DNA from 4 places in the Streptomyces sp. NPDC127038 genome. Region 2 is predicted to be linked to each of the others. Evidence: riboswitches for the same ligand, from Rfam matches in the RefSeq annotation. Region 2 holds a riboswitch; each other region holds the start of a gene.

Region 1 (4,800 bases), on a different contig from region 2:
TTCGGTGCGCGGCGCATCGCCGACCCGCGCGCCATCGTGGCCGAATGGCGGGCAAAAGCGGAGGCGCACGGCTGGTCGCTGCGCGAGACCGTCATCGCGCTGGGCCCCCAGCGCGGGCACGTCGGCACTCCGGCCAGCCTCGCCGACAAGTTCGCCCATTACGTACGGCACGGCGCGATCGACGGCTTCAACGTCACTCCGTACCTCATCCCCGACGGCCTCGACGACATCGTCGACCTGCTCGTCCCGGAACTACAGGAACGCGGCATCTACCGCACCGAATACACCGGCAACACCCTGCGTGAGAACCTCGGCCTGCGCGCACCGCTCACCCACCGGTCCGCACCGGACCGACGGCAGGCGGGCTGAGCCCCGGGCCAGCCCTTCCACTCATGGCTGAGTACACATGACTGACAAGAAGCTGTCACACGCGGACCGGAATGCGGGTCCGGCCGACGCCCGTTCTGAACTGACATGACTGTTGGAGTAGCGCTCAACGCGTCCGACGCGCCGAACCAGGTCGACGCCACCGTCCAACTGGCCCAAGAAGCTGCAGAGTTCGGTCTCACCTCGGCCTGGTTCGGGCAGACCTTCGGCGCGGACTCACCCCAGCTCGCGGCGCTCGTCGGGCGCGAAGTGCCCGGACTGCAGGTCGGCACCTCCGCGATCCCCGTCTTCGGCCGCCACCCGCTGCTCGTCTCCAGCCAGGCCCAGACCGCCCAGGCCGCCACCCACGGCCGCTATCACCTCGGTCTGGCCCTGGGCACGAAACTGCTGACGGAGTCCGGCTTCGGCCTTCCTTTCGAACGCCCCATCGCCCGGCTGCGCTGGCCGGCTGAATACACCCGTCGGCCCGACAACCCCTTGCATCCCCTGCCCGAAGGCACCCCCGGCACAAAGGAGATTCCCATGACCACCGAGGCCACCACCACGGACCTCCACGCCTTCACCGAGACCTGGCTGGAGTGGCACCGCAGCCAGGAGGCCCGGCTCGCCGACCCACACGGGTTCCTGGCGATCACCGGCCTGCACTGGCTCGACGACCGGCCCCAGCGCTTCCCGGACGCGCCCGGCTCGTGGCACACCGGCCCCGAAGGCGTCGTCGTGGACCTCGACGAGGGCGAGGAGCTGGTCGTCGACGGGACGCCGGTGCGCGGCGAGCACCGCTTCGACGTGCTTCCCGAGCGCGGCGGCGTCGACGCCGTCTGGGGAGACGCCGTCATCGAGGTCGCCAAGCGCGGCGGCCAGGACATCGTGCGCCCCAGGCACCCGGACGCGCCGCTGCGCACGGCTTTCACCGGCACGCCCGCCTACGCCCCCGATCCGCGCTGGGCCGTAACTGGCCGCTACATCCCCTTCGACACACCGCGGCCGGCCACCGTGGGCGCCGCGGTCGAGGGCCTTGAGCATGTCTACGACGCTCCGGGCAGGGTCGAGTTCGAGCTCGACGGGCGCCCGCTGTCGCTGACCGCATTTCCCGGCCATGGTGCGGGACGGCTGTTGGTGCTGTTCACCGACGCGACCTCCGGGGTCACCACCTACGCCGCCAACCGGTCCCTGGCGCTCGATCCGCCCGCCGCCGACGGCACGGTCGTCCTGGACTTCAACCGCGCCGCGAACCTGCCGTGCGCCTACACGGACCTGGCCACCTGCCCGCTGCCCCCGGCCGAGAACCGGCTGCCCGTGGCGATCGAGGCCGGCCAGAAGATCCCCCGCGAGCGCGGCGGCTCCTGAGCCGGCACTCTCGCCCCGGACTCCCCTGACGAGGCGTCCTTTTGCGCCATTGACGTACGCCAAGACCGCTCCGTACGATCACGAACGGCATTGAGTGTCAGCGTCAAGCCCTGGCTCGCTGACCGGCAACCCTCCCGCGCGGCGGGGTGCTCCAGGTGAAAGCCCGGCGGGATCACCGACGATCTCCGCAAGCGCGTGGCCCCGGGAGCGGGGCCGGATCATGTGGAGGACCGATATGCGGCACGGTGGTGACCTCAGCGCCCGTTTCGCCGGCGCCACCGTGTTCTCCCGGCTCTCGCGTCGGCGCCACATCGACCTCAAGCGCTCGACCAGCTGTCTCTGTCAGGCCTGACGGGTCTTCCCGCCGCAGGCCGCAGTACGACACCTGTCGTCGCCGCACCCGCCTGCGCCTGATCTCCGCCTGTCTTTGATCCCCCCGTTTCGCCCTGATCCCCCTCTGCACAGCGCTCCCCCGGCACCGGCGTCGCGCCGGCCGGGGCCGCACGCCCACGCACAGCCATGCCTCGTACGGCGTCCGTGCCTGGTGACACGAGTAGGAGAAGCCCTCCGTGACTGCACTTTCCCATGTCAGAACCTCCCGGTGGGCGGCACTGACCGCCCTTGTGACCACCAGTGTTCTGCTGACCGCCTGCGGCTCCGGCGGCGGCGATTCCGGCAGCGGCACCGGACAGCCCAAGTCCGGCGGCACCCTGACCTTCGCGGTAGGTTCGGACGCCGGCTGCGTGGATCCGCAGCAGGTCGCCAGCAACGAGACCATCTACTCGGTGCGCCAGATCGTGGACTCCCTGACGGACCAGGACCCCAAGACCGGCAAGATCGTGCCGTGGCTGGCGAAGAGCTGGGACATCAGCTCCGACACCACGACGTTCACGTTCCATCTGAGGTCGGGCGTCACCTTCAGCGACGGCTCGAAGCTGACCGCGCAGGTGGTCAAGGACAACTTCGACGCGGTGCCGAAGCTCGGCGCCCTGGGGACGCTCGCCGAGGGCTATCTGAGCGGCGTCAAGAGCACCACGGTGGTCGACCCGCTCACTGTGAAGGTGACCTTCAGCCAGCCCAACGCCCAGTTCCTGCAGGCCACTTCGACGCACTCGCTGGGGATCGAGTCCTCGGCCAGCGTGAAGAAGACCCCGCAGCAGAAGTGCAGCGACGGGGTGATCGGCTCCGGGCCGTTCGTGCTGAAGCAGTATGTGCAGAACCAGTCCCTCACCCTTGCCAAGCGCACCGGATACGCCTGGGGTTCCTCGCTGTGGTCCAAGAAGGGCGATGCGTATCTGGACAAGCTGGTGTTCAAGGTCGTGCCGGAGGCGGGTGTACGGGCCGGCAGCCTGCAGTCCGGTCAGGTCGACGCCGTCTCCAGCGTCGGCAAGGCCAACGAGGCGGCCCTTAAGGGCGGCCAGGTCACCCTCCAGCGGCGGGCCAACCCCGGCGTCGTGTTCGGTCTGGGCCTCAACAACTCTCGGCCGCTGCTCAAGGACGCCAAGGTGCGCCAGGCGATCCTGTTCGCCATCGACCGGCAGCAGATCGCCAACACGGTGTTCCCGACCGGTACCCAGCCGGCCACCAGCGTCCTCGCGCACACCACGCCCGACTACACCGACCTCGCCTCCGGCCTGACCTTCGACGCCGCCGCGGCCAAGTCCCTGCTGGACGAGGCCGGCTGGAAGACCGGCAGCGACGGCATCCGCGCCAAGGACGGCAAGAAGCTCAGCCTGACCATCAAGTGGTTCCCCAACGCGGCCACCAACCAGCCCGCGCTGGAGCTGATCCAGCAGCAGCTCAAGGCCGTCGGCGTCGAAGTGGTTCTCAAGCAGCTCCAGGTCACGCAGTTCGCCCCGACGCTCCAGTCGGGTGACTACGACGCGGTGTGGGGCAACGTGACCCGTGCCGACCCCGACATCCTGCGCAGCTCCTTCTCCACCAAGCTGGCCAACTTCTACCGCCTGCCCGCCAGTTCCCTCGACTCCGCACTGTCCGAGCAGGCCGCGACCGTCGATGGGGCCAAGCGCAGGAAACTGGTCACCCAGGCACAGCAGTTGATCGTGCAGAACGCCCGCTACGTGCCGGTGGTGGAGCTCCAGACCCAGCTGGGCGTGGCGAAGAAGGTGCACGACCTGAACTTCGACGCCTCCAGCCGGATCCAACTGCACGACACCTGGATCGGCTAGCGCATGCGCCGCTATGTGATCAAGCGGCTGGCCCAGGCGGTCGGTGTGCTGTGGGCGGCCTACACAGTCTCGTTCCTGGTGCTGGACTATCTGCCGGGCGACCCGGTCACGGCGATGGCCAGCGCTGGTATGGACTCGGGGCAGGTCGACCCGAAGCAGCTCGCCGCCCTGCGGCACGAGTACGGCTTCGACAAGCCGGTGCTGGTGCAGTACGTCGAGTACCTCGGCCGGGCGGTGCGCGGGGACTTCGGCGACTCGGTGTCCACCGGCCGCCCGGTCACCTCGACGCTGGCCGACGCGCTGCCGCAGACCCTGCAGCTGACCGGCGCGGCCCTGTTGCTCGCGGTGGTCCTCGGCGGTGGTCTGGCGGTGCTGGCGACCTACACCACACAGCGCTGGCTGCGGCAGCTGCTGCTGTCGCTGCCGCCGCTGGGGGTGTCCGTCCCGACGTTCTGGGTGGGGCTGCTGCTCGTCGAGGTGTTCTCGTTCCGGCTGCGCTGGTTCCCGGCGTTCGGCAACGACGGACTCGAGGGGCTGGTATTGCCAGCGCTGACGCTGGCGGTGCCGACGGGCGCGCAGATCGCGCAGGTCCTCGCCAAGAGCCTGCTCACCGCGCTCGACCAGGCGTATGTGGAGACCGCGCGGGCCAAGGGCGCCGGGCGGTGGCGGGTTCATCTGCGGCATGCGCTGCGCAACGCGTCCCTGCCGGCCCTGACGGTCGTCGGCCTGCTGGTGGGGCAGCTGATCGCCGGTTCGGTCGTCGTCGAGACGGTGTTCTCCCGCGACGGCCTCGGCCGGGTGACCGCAGCGGCGGTCACAGCCCAGGACATCCCGCTGGTCCAGGGGGTGGTGGTGTTCGGGGCGCTGATCTTCGTGA
Region 2 (4,800 bases):
GCGGGAGCGGTCAGAGCACCTTGCTCAGGAACTCCCTGGTGCGCGCTTCGCGCGGATGGTCCAGCACCTGCTCGGGCGGTCCCTGCTCGACGATCCGTCCGCCGTCCATGAAGACCACCCGGTCGGCGATCTCACGGGCGAAGCCGATCTCGTGGGTGACGATGACGAGCGTGGTGCCGCTGTGGGCCAGGTCCTTGATGACGGCGAGGACCTCGCCGACGAGTTCGGGGTCGAGGGCGGAGGTCGGTTCGTCGAAGAGGATGATCCCGGGGCGCAGGGCGAGGGCGCGCGCGATGGCCACGCGCTGCTGCTGGCCGCCCGACAACTGCCGTGGATAGGCGGCGGTCCTGTCGGCCAGGCCCACGCGTGCGAGCAGTTCGCGGGCCAGTTCTCGGGCCCCGGCCCGGGACAGCCTGCCGGTCGCCACCGGGGCGGCGGCCACGTTGTCGAGCACGGTCAGATGGGGGAAGAGGTTGAAGTTCTGGAACACGAACCCGATGCGGCCGCGCTGGGCCAGGATGACCCTTTCGCTCAGCTCCTTGAGCCGGTCGCCGTGCCTGCGTACGCCGATGAGCTCGCCGTTCAGGCTCACATGGCCGCGTTCGGGCTTCTCCAGGTGGTTGATCACGCGCAGGAGGGTGGACTTCCCGGAGCCGGACGGACCCACGACGACCGTGACCTCGCCGGGCCGCACGGTCAACTCGACTCCGTTCAGGACCTGCTGGTCGCCGTACCACTTGTGGACGTCGTGCACCTCGACCGCCGCCGGCCGCGGTCCGCTCGTCACGCCGGTCATGTCGCCGTCTCCCTGCGGACCCGGGCCCGCGCCTCGCGCAGACCGCCTCGTACCTTCTGCAACGGGGTCGGCGGCAGGGTGCGCAGGGCGCCCCGCGCGTAGTACCGCTCGACGTAGAACTGGACGACCGAGACGACGCTCGTGAGGATCAGGTACCAGGCGGTGGCGACGAGGAGCAGGGGCACGATGTCGCCCGGGTAGGTGCTGCCCATGCTCTGCACGGTTCCGAACAGGTCAAGCAGGGACACGTAGAAGACCAGCGAGGTGCCCTTGACCAGACCGATCAGCTGGTTGACGTAGTTGGGGACGATGGAGCGCAGGGCCTGCGGGAGGACGATCCGCGTGAACCGGTAGCGCAGCGGCAGGCCCAGGGCGGCGGCGGCTTCGTGCTGCCCCTGGTCGACGGAGAGAAGGCCGCCCCGTACCACTTCGGAGGCGTACGCCGCCTCGTTCAGACTCAGTCCCACGACGGCGACGGCCATGTCGGTGGCCAGGCGGGACTCGTCGAAGGTGAAGAAGGACGGGCCGAACGGGACGCCTACGCTCAGCGTCCGGTACAGCGCACTGAAGTTGTAGAGGAACAGCAGGACCACGATGAGGGGCACCGAACGGAACAGCCAGGTGTAGACCCAGCTCACCGCGCGCAGCACCGGGCTCGGGGAGAGCCTGCCGAGAGCCAGCAGGACGCCGCCGAGCAGGCCGAGGACGGCGCTGAAGAGGGTGACTTCGAGGGTGATCAGCAGTCCGTCGAGGACGGTCGGGCGCAGGAACCAGTACGAGAACCGGTCCCACTGGTAGAAGGGGTTGGTCACCAGGCCGTGGGCGATCTGGGCGACCAGGACGAGCACCAGGGCCGTGACGATCCAGCGGCCGGGGTGCCGAAGGGGCAGCACCCGCTGGGCCGCCGGAGGCGCGGGGGCGGCGGGGACGTCGGTACGGGGGATCGCCTCGGCGGGCGGCGCCGTACCCAAGGGCACGGCGCTGCCGGGGAGTTGACTCATGGAGAGCTCCAGCGGACGCGGACACCCCGGATCCACGCGGGCGCGGCGCCGCGCCGAGCGGGAGAGGCTCGGTACGAGGCGGTGCGCGGCCTACGCGGAACGGGGGCTGGGCAGGAAGGGACGTACCGCGAGGGCGGCGGTCGTCAGAGACGCGGAGGAACCGTCAGCCCCGGCTGAGGGGGTGACACATGCCCGTACACAGTGCGCTGTTGACGCGCAGCAGGTCCACGGAGCGGTCGGCGCAGAGCACTTCGCGGCCGCGGCGCCGCCATGCGGCCGTCCCGTCAGCTGAGTGCATCGCCGTCACCGTTTCCACTCCGGCCGAAGAGGGCATCCCTTCGTGGGCCGCACGTTAGGCCCGCCCCGAAAAGAATGTCAATGCGGGTGACCACCAGATGAGACCGTGCTCGCGGCCTTCTTGACGGCGCAACAGAGCGCCCCGAGACTGACGGGGACGGTCACGATTGTCAGCGCCCACGGTGCGGTCCTCCGCCCCAGTGGTCATCGGCCCCGGCCCGCTGACAGGCAACCCTTCCACCGCGACGGGGTGCCCCGGGTGACGACCGGGTCCCGCCGGCGCGGTGGGGCAAGCGTGGTCTCGCGTCTCGCGAGCCCTGAGGTCGGGACCGGTGGAATGCCAAGGAACGGCTTGACGAGGCGCCTTCACATCGATCTGTTGCGTGTCTCCAGCGCCTACTGATCCGCGACCGGTCCGTTGATCCGGACCGGTGCGACAGGCGCGGTCAATCCGCATTCCGGCCGCCGGTGCCCACAAAGCGGCGGTGGCTTCCTTCTTCCCCCAAGGGAGAGTCATGCCCGAGACAGCTTCGCGCACGTCCAGTTCCGTCGACTCCCGTCCCTGTGAGCAGATTTCGCTGCCCTCCGCCCTCCGTTTCAAGCCGCCGGCGGCGCCGTCCGTCCTCCCCCACCGTGTCGACAGCCGCATCGGTGTGGGGCTGGCCGGCGGCTTCTACCCGGCCCCGCACCGCTACGAGCTGTATCTGTCACGAGGGTGTCCGCGCTCGCTGCGGATCGCCATCACCCTCGGGCTGCTCGGGCTTCGGGACTCGGTCGCCACCACGCTCCTCACGGACCCCGCGCGCACTCCCGAGGCCTTCGCCTCGCTGCGCCGCGCCTACGAGGCCACCGAGCATCACTTCGACGGGCCGCTGACGGCACCGGCGCTGTGCGACCGCTGGAGCGGACGCATCGTCAGCAACCACACGCCCGACATCCTCCGCGATCTCGCGGGACTGCTCTCCGGCCACACCACGACCTGCCCTTCCACGCTGTGCCCTCCGGAGCTGACCGCCGACATCGAGGCCCTGCGTGATCTGCTGGAGCGTGAGGTCACCCCGTCCGCCCGCCCCTCGGAGCTCGCGGCGGCCCTTGACCTGCTGGACTGCCAACTCGCCGCGCGTCCCTACGTCCTGGGCGAGAGCCTCACGGCGGCGGACGTCGACGCGTGGGTCGCGCTCACCGGGCTGGGCGGCCCGGAGATCCTCGGTACACGTCCCCGGCTCCTGGACTACGTACGCCGTCTCGGCGCCCACCCCGCCTTCCGGCCGGGCACCGACGCGGTGCCCGTGGCGGCGGACGCCTGACGCTCCCGGCCGCGGGGCCGGTCGCCGGCACTCGGTTCCGGGTGGACCTCGGCGGCCGGCCCCGCGGCCGGGCGGGCTCACTCTCGGGGGATCAGCAGGATGCTCAGGCCGCTCAGGGTGGAGGCCCACTTCCGTCCCTGGTCGAGGGTCTCACGGCCCGAACCCAGAATCCGGTCCTGGAGGAGCAGCGCCGCCGCGCGGAGTTCCTCCCACGGTTCCGGCGTGTCGAAGGCGCGCCGGGACCGCTCCACGGATCCGACCAGCGCACGACAGGCCGCCTCCACGTCGGCGACGTTCTGACCGGCCGAGCCGACACCGTCGATCGACCACGTCATCCACAGGCGGCCCATGGCCTCACTCTGTCCCATCGCGGGAACCGCCGCACGCCCGTGGCATCGAGCGCCCTCATTCTCTCGACGTGGCCCCGTCGACTCTCGGTCCGTAGTAGACATGCGGCGTGTCCCGCCCGGTCCGGAGCGGGTGGAGAACGGATACCGATGAACGAAACGAGTCGAACCGCACGGCGGCGCGGACTCGGACCGAAGCCCCGGGGCATCGCCGTGGCGGCGCTGGTCGCGGCCGGGGCACTGGTCTGTCTGGTCGTGGCGTTCCGGCCGGGCGGCCACCAGGCCGACGCGGGGCGCACCAGCGCCACGGCGGCCGCCGGTTCCCGGGGGACCCAGGACCCGGGCCGGGCGGCTCCGGCCGCATCGATGTCCGCCGCGGCCACCCGGTCGCCGGGGCCCACGTCCTCCCCGGCGGTGACGGCCCGCCCGTCCACCACGTCGGCACGCCCGTCGGCCCCGGACACCCCGCGGACCACGGCGAGGACCGCCTCCCTGGCGGGGCGGATCCGCCCGGGCACCGACTACCGGGGGGTGGCGACGACGTACGACGCCGGGAACGGGGACGGCTCCTGTTCGTACGGCCCGAGCAGTGACGTCTTGACCGCGGCGATGAATCACACCGACTACGAGACGTCCGCGGCGTGCGGCGCGTACGTGCTGGTGCGCGCGGCGGACGGCGCCACCGTGACGGTCCGGATCACCAACGAATGCCCGACGGGCTGCGCTCCCGGGCAGCTCGACCTCAGCGCCCAGGCGTTCGCGCGGCTCGCGGCCCCGTCGGCCGGCCGCATCCCGATCACCTGGAAACTGCTGAGCCCCGGCGCCTCCGGTACGGTCGCGCTCCGCTACAAGACGGGGTCCAGCCGCTACTGGTGCGCGGTCCAGGTGATCGGACACCGCAACCCGGTGGCCCGGCTCGAACTGCGCACCGCCGGCGGATGGCGGTCTCTGCCGCGCACCGAATACAACTACTTCCTCGCCGAGGACGGCGGCGGCTGCGGCGGCACGGTCAGGATCACCGACATCTACGGTGAGCGCCTGACCGCCGAAGG
Region 3 (4,800 bases), on a different contig from region 2:
GCAACGACATCTGGGCCACGCACTTCCACCTGGCGATCAACTCGATCACCTGGTTCGTGCGCATCGCCTTCTTCGTCGTGCCGGTGCTCACCTTCCTCGCCACCAAGCGGATCTGCCTCGGCCTCCAGCGCCGGGACCGGGACAAGGTGCTGCACGGCCGCGAGTCGGGCATCATCAAGCGCCTGCCGCACGGTGAGTTCATCGAGGTCCACGAGCCGCTCAGCCAGGACGCGCTGCACACGCTCACCGCGCACGAGCAGTACAAGCCGGTCGAGATCGGCCCGACGGTCGACGAGAACGGTGTCGAGCGCAAGGTCTCGGGCGCGCAGAAGCTGCGCGCCAAGATGAGCGAGGGCTTCTACGGGGAGGAAGGCCAGATCCCCAAGCCCACCGTCGAGGAGTACAAGGAGATCACGAGCGGCCACGGCCACCACTGATCCCCGGCAGTCCGCCACGGCAGGAGCCCCGTCCATGCAACGGACGGGGCTCTTTGCCGTCCCCCGGGCTGGATAGGGTGGACTCACCCGGTGCCGCGGGGTGATTCCACCCCGTGTCACCACGACACCGTGTCACCCGCGACCGCGTGACCCACGAACCCAGGAGCGACCATGAGCGCTGTGAACCCCGCTGGAGGCGACACCGCGGCGGGCCGTTCCTGGCCCGCTGTACTGAACGGACTGCTCGAAGGCCGCGACCAGAGCGCGGACGACACGGCCTGGGCGATGGACCGCATCATGCGCGGCGAGGCGACCGACGCGCAGATCGCCGGTTTCGTGGTGGCGCTGCGGGCCAAGGGCGAGACCGTCCAGGAGATCGCCGGACTCGTCCGGGCGATGTACGAGCACGCCAATGTGATCGAGGTGCCCGGACGCACCGTCGACATCGTGGGAACGGGCGGCGACGGCGCGAAGACCGTCAACATCTCCACGATGTCCTCGATCGTGGTGGCCGGCACCGGCGCCAAGGTCGTCAAGCACGGCAACCGGGCCGCGTCCTCCGCGTCCGGGGCGTCGGACGTCCTGGAGAAGCTCGGCGTCAACCTCCAACTGCCGGTGAGCCGGGTCGCCCAGGTGGCGGAGGAGGCCGGGATCACCTTCTGCTTCGCGGTCAAGTTCCACCCGGCGCTGCGTCATGTGGCGGCGGCCCGCGGCCAGTTGGGCATCCGGACCACCTTCAACGTGCTCGGCCCGCTGACCAACCCGGCCCGGGTGAAGGCCCAGGCGGTCGGTGTCGCCGATCCCCGGATGGCGCCGATCGTGGCGGGCGTGTTCGCCGAGCGCGGCAACTCCTCGCTGGTCTTCCGCGGCGACGACGGTCTCGACGAGCTGACCACCACCGGGGGCTCCCACGTCTGGGTGGTCCGCGACGGCAAGGTCACCGAGGAGCGCTTCGACCCGCGGGACGTCGGGCTCCCCGTCGTCCCCGTGGAGGCGCTGCGCGGCGCCGACGCCTCGTACAACGCGGAGGTCGCCCGGCGCCTGCTGGACGGCGAGCAGGGGCCCGTACGCGACGCCGTCCTGCTGAACTCGGCGGCGGCCCTGGTGGCCCTCACACCGGGCGCGGGGCCGCTCGCCGGGCAGCTCCGCGACCAGATGGACCGGGCGGCCGAGGCGATCGACTCGGGCGCCGCCAGGCGCACCCTGGAGCGCTGGGTGGCCGCCAGCAACGCCTGATCCACCCGCCCGTCCCGCACGGGCGCCCGCGCGGGACGCAGTCCAGGATCCGGACTGCGTCTTGCGCGCGGAAGATCCTCTGGCAAGATGCTGTACCAGGTCATGAGTGACAGCCATCAGGCCCCGGCCGGCTGTCCGGCAACCCTCCGTCCGTGGCGGGGTGCCCCGGGTGAAGACCAGGTCGTAGGCAGCGAGGTCTACGGCAAGCGCGGACCCCTCCCGCTCTCCGGGCGGACCACCAGGGGTCCTGGTCGTTCGAGGGAGCCTTCTGTGAGCAAGCGAATGCGATAGGGCGTAGAGCCCCGCCCCCGCACACCCTTTTCACCTTTTCCCGCGCCCCGCCCGCCTCCCGGCGGCCGGTTCCCGCGGTGATCCCGCCTGCCTCTCACAGGAGCTCGCCATGTCTGTCTCCACCGTTGCCGCCGACCAGAGTGTTTGTGCCCCCCTGCCCGTTCTGGGCAGGGATGTCACCGTCCCCCTCGTCACCGGCGGCGAGGTGACCTACGCGGCCCTCGACTACGCGGCCAGCGCCCCCGCCCTCCAGCGGGTGTGGGACGACGTCGCCGCGTACGCGCCGTACTACGGCAGCGTCCACCGGGGCGCCGGCTACCTCTCGCAGCTGTCCACCGACCTCTTCGAGAACGCCCGCAGGACCGTGGAGGAGTTCCTCGGCTGCCGGGCCGGCGACCAGGTGGTCTTCACCCGGTCCACCACCGACTCGCTCAACCTGCTCGCCTCGGCCCTCCCGGCCGACTGCCAGGTCTTCGTCTTCGAGACCGAGCACCACGCCTCGCTGCTGCCCTGGCGCGAGGCCCGCGTGACCTACCTGAACGCCCCGCGCACCCCGGGCGAGGCCGTCGACACCCTGGAGCGCGCCCTCGCCGCCCGCGACCCCTACGGACCGGCCCTGGTCTGCGTCACCGGCGCCTCGAACGTCACCGGGGAGCTGTGGCCCGTACGGGAACTGGCCGCCGCCGCGCACGCCCACGGCGCCCGTATCGTCCTCGACGCCGCCCAGCTCGCCCCGCACCACCCCGTGTCGGTCGCCGACCTCGACGTCGACTGGGTCGCCTTCTCCGGGCACAAGCTGTACGCGCCCTTCGGCTCCGGCGTCCTCGCCGGCCGCTCCGACTGGCTGCGCGAGGCCGAGCCCTACCTCGCGGGCGGCGGCGCCAGCCGCAGGGTCAGCCGGCGCGCGGACGGCGGCGTGGACGTGGAGTGGCACGACAGCGCCGCCCGCCACGAGGCCGGCTCGCCCAACGTCATCGGCGCCTACTCGATCGCCTCGGCGTGCAAGGCGCTCACCGAGGAGGGCTTCGAGCGGATCGTCGCCCGCGAGCAGCACCTGATCCGCACCGTCCGCGCGGGCCTCGCCGAGGTTCCCGAGGTCCGGGTCCTCTCCCTGTTCGGCGACGACGCCCCGAGGGTCGGCGTCATCTCCTTCGTCGTCGAGGGCTGGAACAGCTCGCACTTCGCGGCCGCGCTCTCCGCCGAGTACGGCATCGGCGTCCGCGACGGCCTCTTCTGCGCCCACCCGCTCGTCCGCACCCTGCTCGGCAGCGCCCCGGAGACCCAGGGGGAGTGCGGAGCCCCGGAAGCGGCCCCCGGCGAGAAGTCCCTCAACGCCATCCGCGTCAGCTTCGGGGCGGGCACCCCCGACGAGCACGTCGAGCGGTTCGTCCGCGCGGTGCGCGAGCTCGTCAGGGACGGAGCCCGCTGGCAGTACCGCACCGAGGGCGGCCGCTGCGTCCCCGCGGTCTGACACCCGCGCCCACCCCGCCCGGAGGCGGCGCCGCGTCGGTCAGGAGTCGAGACCGATCGCGAACGCCGCCTCCAGGTCGTGCTGGGAGTACGTACGGAACGCCACGTGCGTGTCCGTCGCCTCGACGCCCGGGATCTTGCTGATCCGGCCGGGGATGACGTCCGCCAGGTCGTCGTGGGCCTGGACCCGGACCATGGCGATCAGGTCGTAGGTGCCGGTGACGGAGAAGACCTCGCTGACGCTCTCCAGGGACGCGATCGACTCGGCGATCTCGGGGATCCGGTCCACGCTGGTCTTGATGAGGACGATCGCGGTGATCACGGCTGGTTCTCTCCCTAGGGGGCCGCTGCTGGGGATCTCACCCTACTCGCGGTCCACCGGGCCCGGCCGCTCCAGCGGGGGCCCCGGGACCGGCCCCGGAGCGGGCACGGCCGCCCGGCGGCGGCGGAACCGCGCCCAGGCGTAGACGAAGCCCAGGGTGAAGCCCACCAGATGGGCCAGATAGGCCACCCCGGGGCCCGAGGAGCTGCGCCCCGCCGCCAGCCACTGGAGCGTGAACCAGAACGGCAGCACCACCCAGGCGGGGAACCGCAGCGGCAGGAAGAACAGGAACGGGAAGAGACTGGTCACCCGCGCCCTGGGGAACAGGTACAGGAACGCGCCGAGCACCGCGGAGATCGCCCCGGAGGCCCCGACCAGGGACTGCTGCGAGCTCGCGTTGGCGGCCGCGTAGCCGAGCAGGGCCAGATATCCGCAGCCCAGGTAGAAGAGGGCGAACTCCAGGTGTCCCATGCGCTCCTCGGTCATCAGCCCGAAGACGTAGAAGAACAGCATGTTGCCCAGGAGATGGAGCCAGCTGCCGTGGATGAACAGCGCGGTCGCGGGGGTGAACGCCTCGCCCGGAGCCCCGCCGAACAGGCCGGCCGGCACGACGCCCCAGCGGCGGAAGTACGCCCGCTGCGCGACCAGCAGTTCGTCCCCGGTGCCGTACGCGGGATCCAGGCCCGAGGCGGGTCCGATCACGAAGATCAGACAGCACAGGACGATCAGCCCGTACGTCACCGGCGCCGACCGTCCCCGCAGTGCCCTGCCGGCCGCCGCACTCCAATTGCCGATCATGGTACAGAGCATGACGTAAGCGGACCGATGCGCACGGAGTGCCTCGCCGCCGTGGACACCCGAGCGTCGAGTACCCGCCAGGCCGTAGGGTTACGAGCCAAAGGACCGGGAAATCCGGCGCCGGACGGACACGAGAAGGAAGCGGCTGCCCTATGACAGTTCCCCTGCCCGACGCCAAGACCCGCTGGCGCTGTGCCCTCTGCGGCAATCTCACGCGTTTCGACGTGACCCGTTCGTCGAAGGTCG
Region 4 (4,800 bases), on a different contig from region 2:
GACGGCGGCGGGCAGTTCGGCGCTGATGGACTTGACCTCGGAGACCTTGATGGAGGTCTGCTTGGCGGCGCCGTTGGAGACCTGTCCGATGACGACCTCGCCGGACTTGGCGCTGTCGGTGGAGGTGGCCGCGTCGCTGTTGCCACCGCAGGCGGCGAGCCCGGTGGCCAGGGAGGCGACGGCGGTCGCCGCGGTGATGCCGCGTATCAGGCTGCGTCGGGTGAACTGGGTGGGCATGGCCGTTCCTTGTCGCTGGAGGTGATGAGGGTGGCGTGGGGGGAGGTCTGAAGGGTGCGGCGGGTCAGAGGACCTTGCTGAGGAAGTCCCTGGTCCGCTCGTGCCGGGGCTTGTCGAGGACCTCGGAGGGCGGGCCCTGCTCGATGATCTTGCCGCTGTCGATGAAGACGACCCGGTCGGCGATCTCGCGGGCGAAGCCGATCTCGTGGGTGACGATGAGAAGGGTGGTGCCGCTGGTCGCCAGGTCCTTGATGACGGCGAGGACTTCGCCGACGAGTTCGGGGTCGAGGGCGGAGGTGGGCTCGTCGAAGAGGATGACGCCGGGGCGCAGGGCGAGGGCGCGGGCGATGGCGACGCGCTGCTGCTGGCCGCCGGAGAGCTGGCGCGGGTAGGCGCCGGTCTTGTCGCCGAGGCCGACCCGGCCGAGGAGTTCGCGGGCGAGCTCCTGGGCTTCGGGCTTGCCGAGCCTGCCGGTGGCGACCGGGGCGGCGGCCACGTTGTCCAGGACGGTGAGGTGCGGGAAGAGGTTGAAGTTCTGGAAGACGAAGCCGATCCGCCCGCGCTGGGTGAGGATGGCGCGCTCGCTCAGCTCCTTGAGCCTCTCGCCCTGTCGCTTCACACCGATCAGCTCGCCATTGATGCTGACGTGGCCGATCTCGGGCTTCTCCAGATGGTTGATGACCCGCAGCAGGGTGGACTTGCCGGAGCCCGAGGGGCCGAGGATCACGGTGACCTCGCCGGGGCGGACGGTCAGGTCGACGCCGTCCAGCACCCGATGGGTGCCGTACCACTTGTGCACGTCGTGGACCTCGAGGGTGGCGGCCTCGACGTCCGCCAGGGCCTCGATGGTGTCGGCGGTCATACGGCGGCCTCCCGGCGGATGCGGGCCCGCAGGTCGGTGAGCCCGGTGCGGAGCTTCTGCAGCGGTGTCGGCGGCAGGCTGCGAATGGCACCGCGGGCGTAGTACCGCTCGACGTAGAACTGGACGACGGAGACGACGCTGGTCAGGATCAGGTACCAGACGGTGACGACCAGCAGCAGCGGCACGATGTCGCCGGGGTAGGTGGAACCCATGGTCTGCGCCGAGCCGAACAGGTCGAGCAGAGAGACGTAGAAGACCAGCGAGGTGCCCTTGATCAGGCCGATGAGCTGGTTGACGTAGTTCGGGATGATCGAGCGCAGCGCCTGCGGAAAGACGATCTTCCGGAACTGGTAGCCCTTCGGCAGGCCGAGCGCCGCGGCCGCCTCGTGCTGGCCCTGGTCGACGGAGAGGATGCCCCCGCGTACGACCTCGGCCGCGTAGGCGGCCTCGTTGAGGCTGAGGCCGATCACGGCGACGACCATGTCGGTGGCGAGCTTCGACTCGTCGAAGGAGAAGAAGGCCGGGCCGAAGGGAATGCCGACGCTCAACGTCTTGTACAGGGCACTGAAGTTGTAGAGGAAGATCAGTACCACGATGAGCGGGATGGAGCGCAGCGCCCAGACGTAGGTCCAGCTGACCGCGCGCAGCACGGGGCTCCTCGACAGCCGGGCCAGGGCGAGCACGATGCCGCCGATCAGGCCGAGCACCGCGCTGTAGGCGGTGACTTCGAGGGTGATCAGCAGGCCGTCGAGGATGGTGGGGCGCAGGAACCAGTAGCTCCAGCGGTCCCACTGGTAGAAGGGGTTGGAGACCAGTCCGTGCACGAACTGGGCGACCAGGACGAGGACGACCGCAGTGGCGATCCAGCGTCCGGGGCGCCGCAGCGTCAAAACTCGCTGGGCAGTGAGGGCTTTCGATGGTTCGTCGGCGGTCGGCGCCTCGGGGAGGGTGACGGTGGCGCCAGGGGGTTCACTCATGGTGGGCTCCGGCTGGGTGAGAACACCCCGGAAGCACGGCGGCATGCGGAAGCGCACACGACGGTGAGGTACCGGGGGCGGGGAGGACAACGGCACACCGCACGGGCGGTGTTCGTCAGGGAGTGCGGGGGCTGCGGGGAGGTGTCAGCCCCGACAGCGGGCACAGCCCGGTGCGGTACACAGTGCGCTGTTCACGCGGAGCAGATCGACGGCGCGATCGGCGACGAGAGGGTTCGGGTACGGCTGTACGCAGCCCTGGGAGCGGCGCGTGGCCGTCCTGGGAGCTGCGTACATGACGTCACCATCACTGTTCCGGCCCGTGTGGGCCTCGCGCTTACCGAAACGTCTTCGGTCCGGTCGTCACCTGGGGCACCCCACCGCGGAGCGAGGGTTGCCAGTCAGCAAGCCAGGGCTTGTCGCTGACACTCATGACCGTTCTGGGCCATAGTCAAGACAATTGCCCGAACGAATGTCAACGCCGGTCCACCAGGTGGAACGGCTAACGGGCCGCGTGTGCTGCCCAGTCCAGGATCCGCACGGCCGCTCCGGCGGCCTCCAGGCCCTGGCAACGGGCGTGGTGACGGCGCTCGATGCCGTCGAGGTCGAGGTGGCCGCCGAAGGCAGGGTGGGCGGCGAGCCGGCGGGCGTAGGCCCACAGGGTCGGGTGGTCGGCGATGCGTTGGACGGCTGAGGCGTCGAGGTGGTTGCGGTGCACGGTGTCGAGTTGGACCAGGGCGACCCACAACTCGACGTCGGCGGCGATGATTTCGTCGCGGATCAGGTACGTGCGTCCTTCGAGCCAGCGTTCCAGGGCCCCGAGCGTTTCGAGCAGCATGCCAAGTGCCGTGTCACGTTCCACCGGCGCGCCACCGGCCGATCCGGCGTGCTGCGCGGCCTGTTCGATGCCTTGCGCGCACATCCACTCGACGGCCTCGATCTCCGACTCCGCGCCGCACGGGTAGAGCGAGGGGCGGTCGCCGCCAAACCGGCGGTCGAGGTCGCGCATGATGTCCGGGGCGTGGGTGCTGACGATCCGCCCGGACCAGTCGTCGCTGAGCACCGGCGCGACGGCCGGACCGGGGTACCGGTGGGCGCTGGCCTCGTACAACGGACGCAGGACGGAGTGGCCGCCCTCGGGGCAGTCGGGGACCGCGGGCAGGAAGGTGGCCGGACAGACGGTGTCCAGGCCGAGCAGGCTGTGGGTGACGGCGATGCGCAGGCCGCCGGGACAGGCGGTCGACAGATGGAGGCGGTAGCGGCCCGGAACGGCGTAGTGGCCGCTGCGCGCGTCCCGGCCGATCCGGCCCCGGAAGGCGGGCGCGGGTCGGTCGGCGGCGTGGGCGGCCAGCGGTGTGACAGTCATGACTCTCCCCGGGAGCGGGCGCGGACGTACGCGCGGCGGAAGCGACGTCGGGTGAGGGAGCGGAGTTCTCCCGTGCGCACCGGACGGCACGACGCCCGAGGGCGTCTCCGGTGCGGGATGGGCGCGGCTCAGCCCTGGGGGTTGATGGCGCTGCAGACACGCAGCAGATCGATGTGACGGCGGGAGGTCAGAAGAGGCGAACGGCTCATCGGACGGTGACCGACTCCAAGCGCCTCATAATTTCCCTACCTATTCACTAGGATTCCCTCAGTGAGTGTCGATCCGACCGACATCGGCGTCAAGAGGGCCGTCCCGCATCGCGGACGCCCCGATGGACGGCGGCCCGCCTCGACACGGTCACCACACGTTTCCCACTGCAACCGTCGGGACGCGGCGACGGTGTCGAATCCGCGTGGATGACGTGCCGACGAGCTGCGTGCTCACCGCAGAAGGCCCAGACGAAAGGGCCCGCAGGCTCTCGCCCGCGAAGTCTCCTCGCACCGTCGGGACATCATCGGGACGACAGGTTGTGAATCTGCGATCCCCTGTCCCCGTTTGCGGAGCATCAGAGCGACGTGCGACAAGTCGTTCTTCGTGGTCGGTGTCCGGCGTCCTCGGCCGGGTACAGGAGTCTGGGCCTGGATCCTGCGACGATCCAGGCCCTGGTCAGTCCGGATACTCCGGTCCGGTCAGTCCGGATACTCCGGTCCGACCGCGGTGCGGGCGCCGAGCGTCCTTCCCCTGCCCCAGCCGAGCTCACGCCGGTATCCGCCGAGCAGACCGGAGTCCTCGAGCTCTGTCACATCACGGAAACGCGAGCCGGGAGCGACCGCGGTCACCAGTGGGGCGACGAACAGCGCGTCGGTCGGGCAGTAAGCCTCGCACTGGAAGCAGGTCTGGCAGCTGTCCTGGCGCGCGATCACCGGAACGCCGTCAGCGCCGCGATCGAAGACGCGCGTCGGGCACACCTCGATGCACCGGTCGCAGGCAATGCAGCGATCCGGGTCGACGATCTCGATCATGCGGCTCGGCCTCCGCTCGCGACCAGTTGCCGTTGCACCGCCTCCGGGCGGCTCCAGACCTCGTCCAGCCCACCGGTGAGCAGCCGGTGGTGCTGGGCCGGGTCCTGCGCCGGCCGGTCGGCCCGCTTGTGCATACCGCGCGACTCGGTGCGCTGCAGCGCCGCGTGGTACATCCAGCGGCCGTGGGCCACCATCGCGGCCGCTTCCCTGGCCCGGAACAGCGTCTCGCCGCTCGCTCCGAGCCCTTCACGGACCGCGGACCACGTCTCGTGCAGCGAACGCAGCGCCGGCTCCAGACGGTCCGCGTGTCGCAGGTAGTTGCGGTCGTACGGCAGGACC

What was found. A riboswitch is a leader RNA that binds a small molecule or an ion and turns the genes downstream of it on or off. The one in region 2 is predicted to bind S-adenosylmethionine.
Region 1: linked by a shared signal. The riboswitch ahead of ACFWI4_RS15285 (putative leader peptide) and the one ahead of ACFWI4_RS22315 (cell envelope biogenesis protein OmpA) in region 2 are both predicted to bind S-adenosylmethionine.
Region 3: linked by a shared signal. The riboswitch ahead of ACFWI4_RS18625 (aminotransferase class V-fold PLP-dependent enzyme) and the one ahead of ACFWI4_RS22315 (cell envelope biogenesis protein OmpA) in region 2 are both predicted to bind S-adenosylmethionine.
Region 4: linked by a shared signal. The riboswitch ahead of ACFWI4_RS15180 (amino acid ABC transporter permease) and the one ahead of ACFWI4_RS22315 (cell envelope biogenesis protein OmpA) in region 2 are both predicted to bind S-adenosylmethionine.

The regions. Positions count from the first base shown of each region.
Region 1 is NZ_JBHXDQ010000017.1:71,520-76,319, forward strand. It holds gene ACFWI4_RS15270 (NtaA/DmoA family FMN-dependent monooxygenase) at 1-369, shown strand, start outside; partial or broken gene ACFWI4_RS15275 (LLM class flavin-dependent oxidoreductase) at 475-828, shown strand; gene ACFWI4_RS15280 (DUF1684 domain-containing protein) at 910-1,734, shown strand; SAM riboswitch class IV at 1,821-1,934, shown strand; gene ACFWI4_RS15285 (putative leader peptide) at 1,970-2,086, shown strand; gene ACFWI4_RS15290 (ABC transporter substrate-binding protein) at 2,304-3,923, shown strand; gene ACFWI4_RS15295 (ABC transporter permease) at 3,927-4,800, shown strand, end outside.
Region 2 is NZ_JBHXDQ010000032.1:54,371-59,170, forward strand. It holds gene ACFWI4_RS22300 (amino acid ABC transporter ATP-binding protein) at 11-796, opposite strand; gene ACFWI4_RS22305 (amino acid ABC transporter permease) at 793-1,797, opposite strand; gene ACFWI4_RS22310 (hypothetical protein) at 1,961-2,095, opposite strand; SAM riboswitch class IV at 2,254-2,396, shown strand; gene ACFWI4_RS22315 (cell envelope biogenesis protein OmpA) at 2,610-3,401, shown strand; gene ACFWI4_RS22320 (hypothetical protein) at 3,479-3,769, opposite strand; gene ACFWI4_RS22325 (expansin EXLX1 family cellulose-binding protein) at 3,899-4,800, shown strand, end outside.
Region 3 is NZ_JBHXDQ010000024.1:16,423-21,222, forward strand. It holds gene ACFWI4_RS18615 (cytochrome bc complex cytochrome b subunit) at 1-437, shown strand, start outside; gene trpD (anthranilate phosphoribosyltransferase) at 609-1,673, shown strand; SAM riboswitch class IV at 1,772-1,888, shown strand; gene ACFWI4_RS18625 (aminotransferase class V-fold PLP-dependent enzyme) at 2,074-3,435, shown strand; gene ACFWI4_RS18630 (Lrp/AsnC family transcriptional regulator) at 3,475-3,756, opposite strand; gene ACFWI4_RS18635 (rhomboid family intramembrane serine protease) at 3,799-4,554, opposite strand; gene ACFWI4_RS18640 (hypothetical protein) at 4,707-4,800, shown strand, end outside.
Region 4 is NZ_JBHXDQ010000017.1:49,861-54,660, forward strand. It holds gene ACFWI4_RS15170 (ABC transporter substrate-binding protein) at 1-237, opposite strand, end outside; gene ACFWI4_RS15175 (amino acid ABC transporter ATP-binding protein) at 302-1,099, opposite strand; gene ACFWI4_RS15180 (amino acid ABC transporter permease) at 1,096-2,076, opposite strand; SAM riboswitch class IV at 2,402-2,510, opposite strand; gene ACFWI4_RS15185 (glutathione S-transferase family protein) at 2,576-3,439, opposite strand; gene ACFWI4_RS15190 (putative leader peptide) at 3,568-3,648, opposite strand; gene ACFWI4_RS15195 (4Fe-4S binding protein) at 4,129-4,461, opposite strand; gene ACFWI4_RS15200 (FAD-dependent oxidoreductase) at 4,458-4,800, opposite strand, start outside.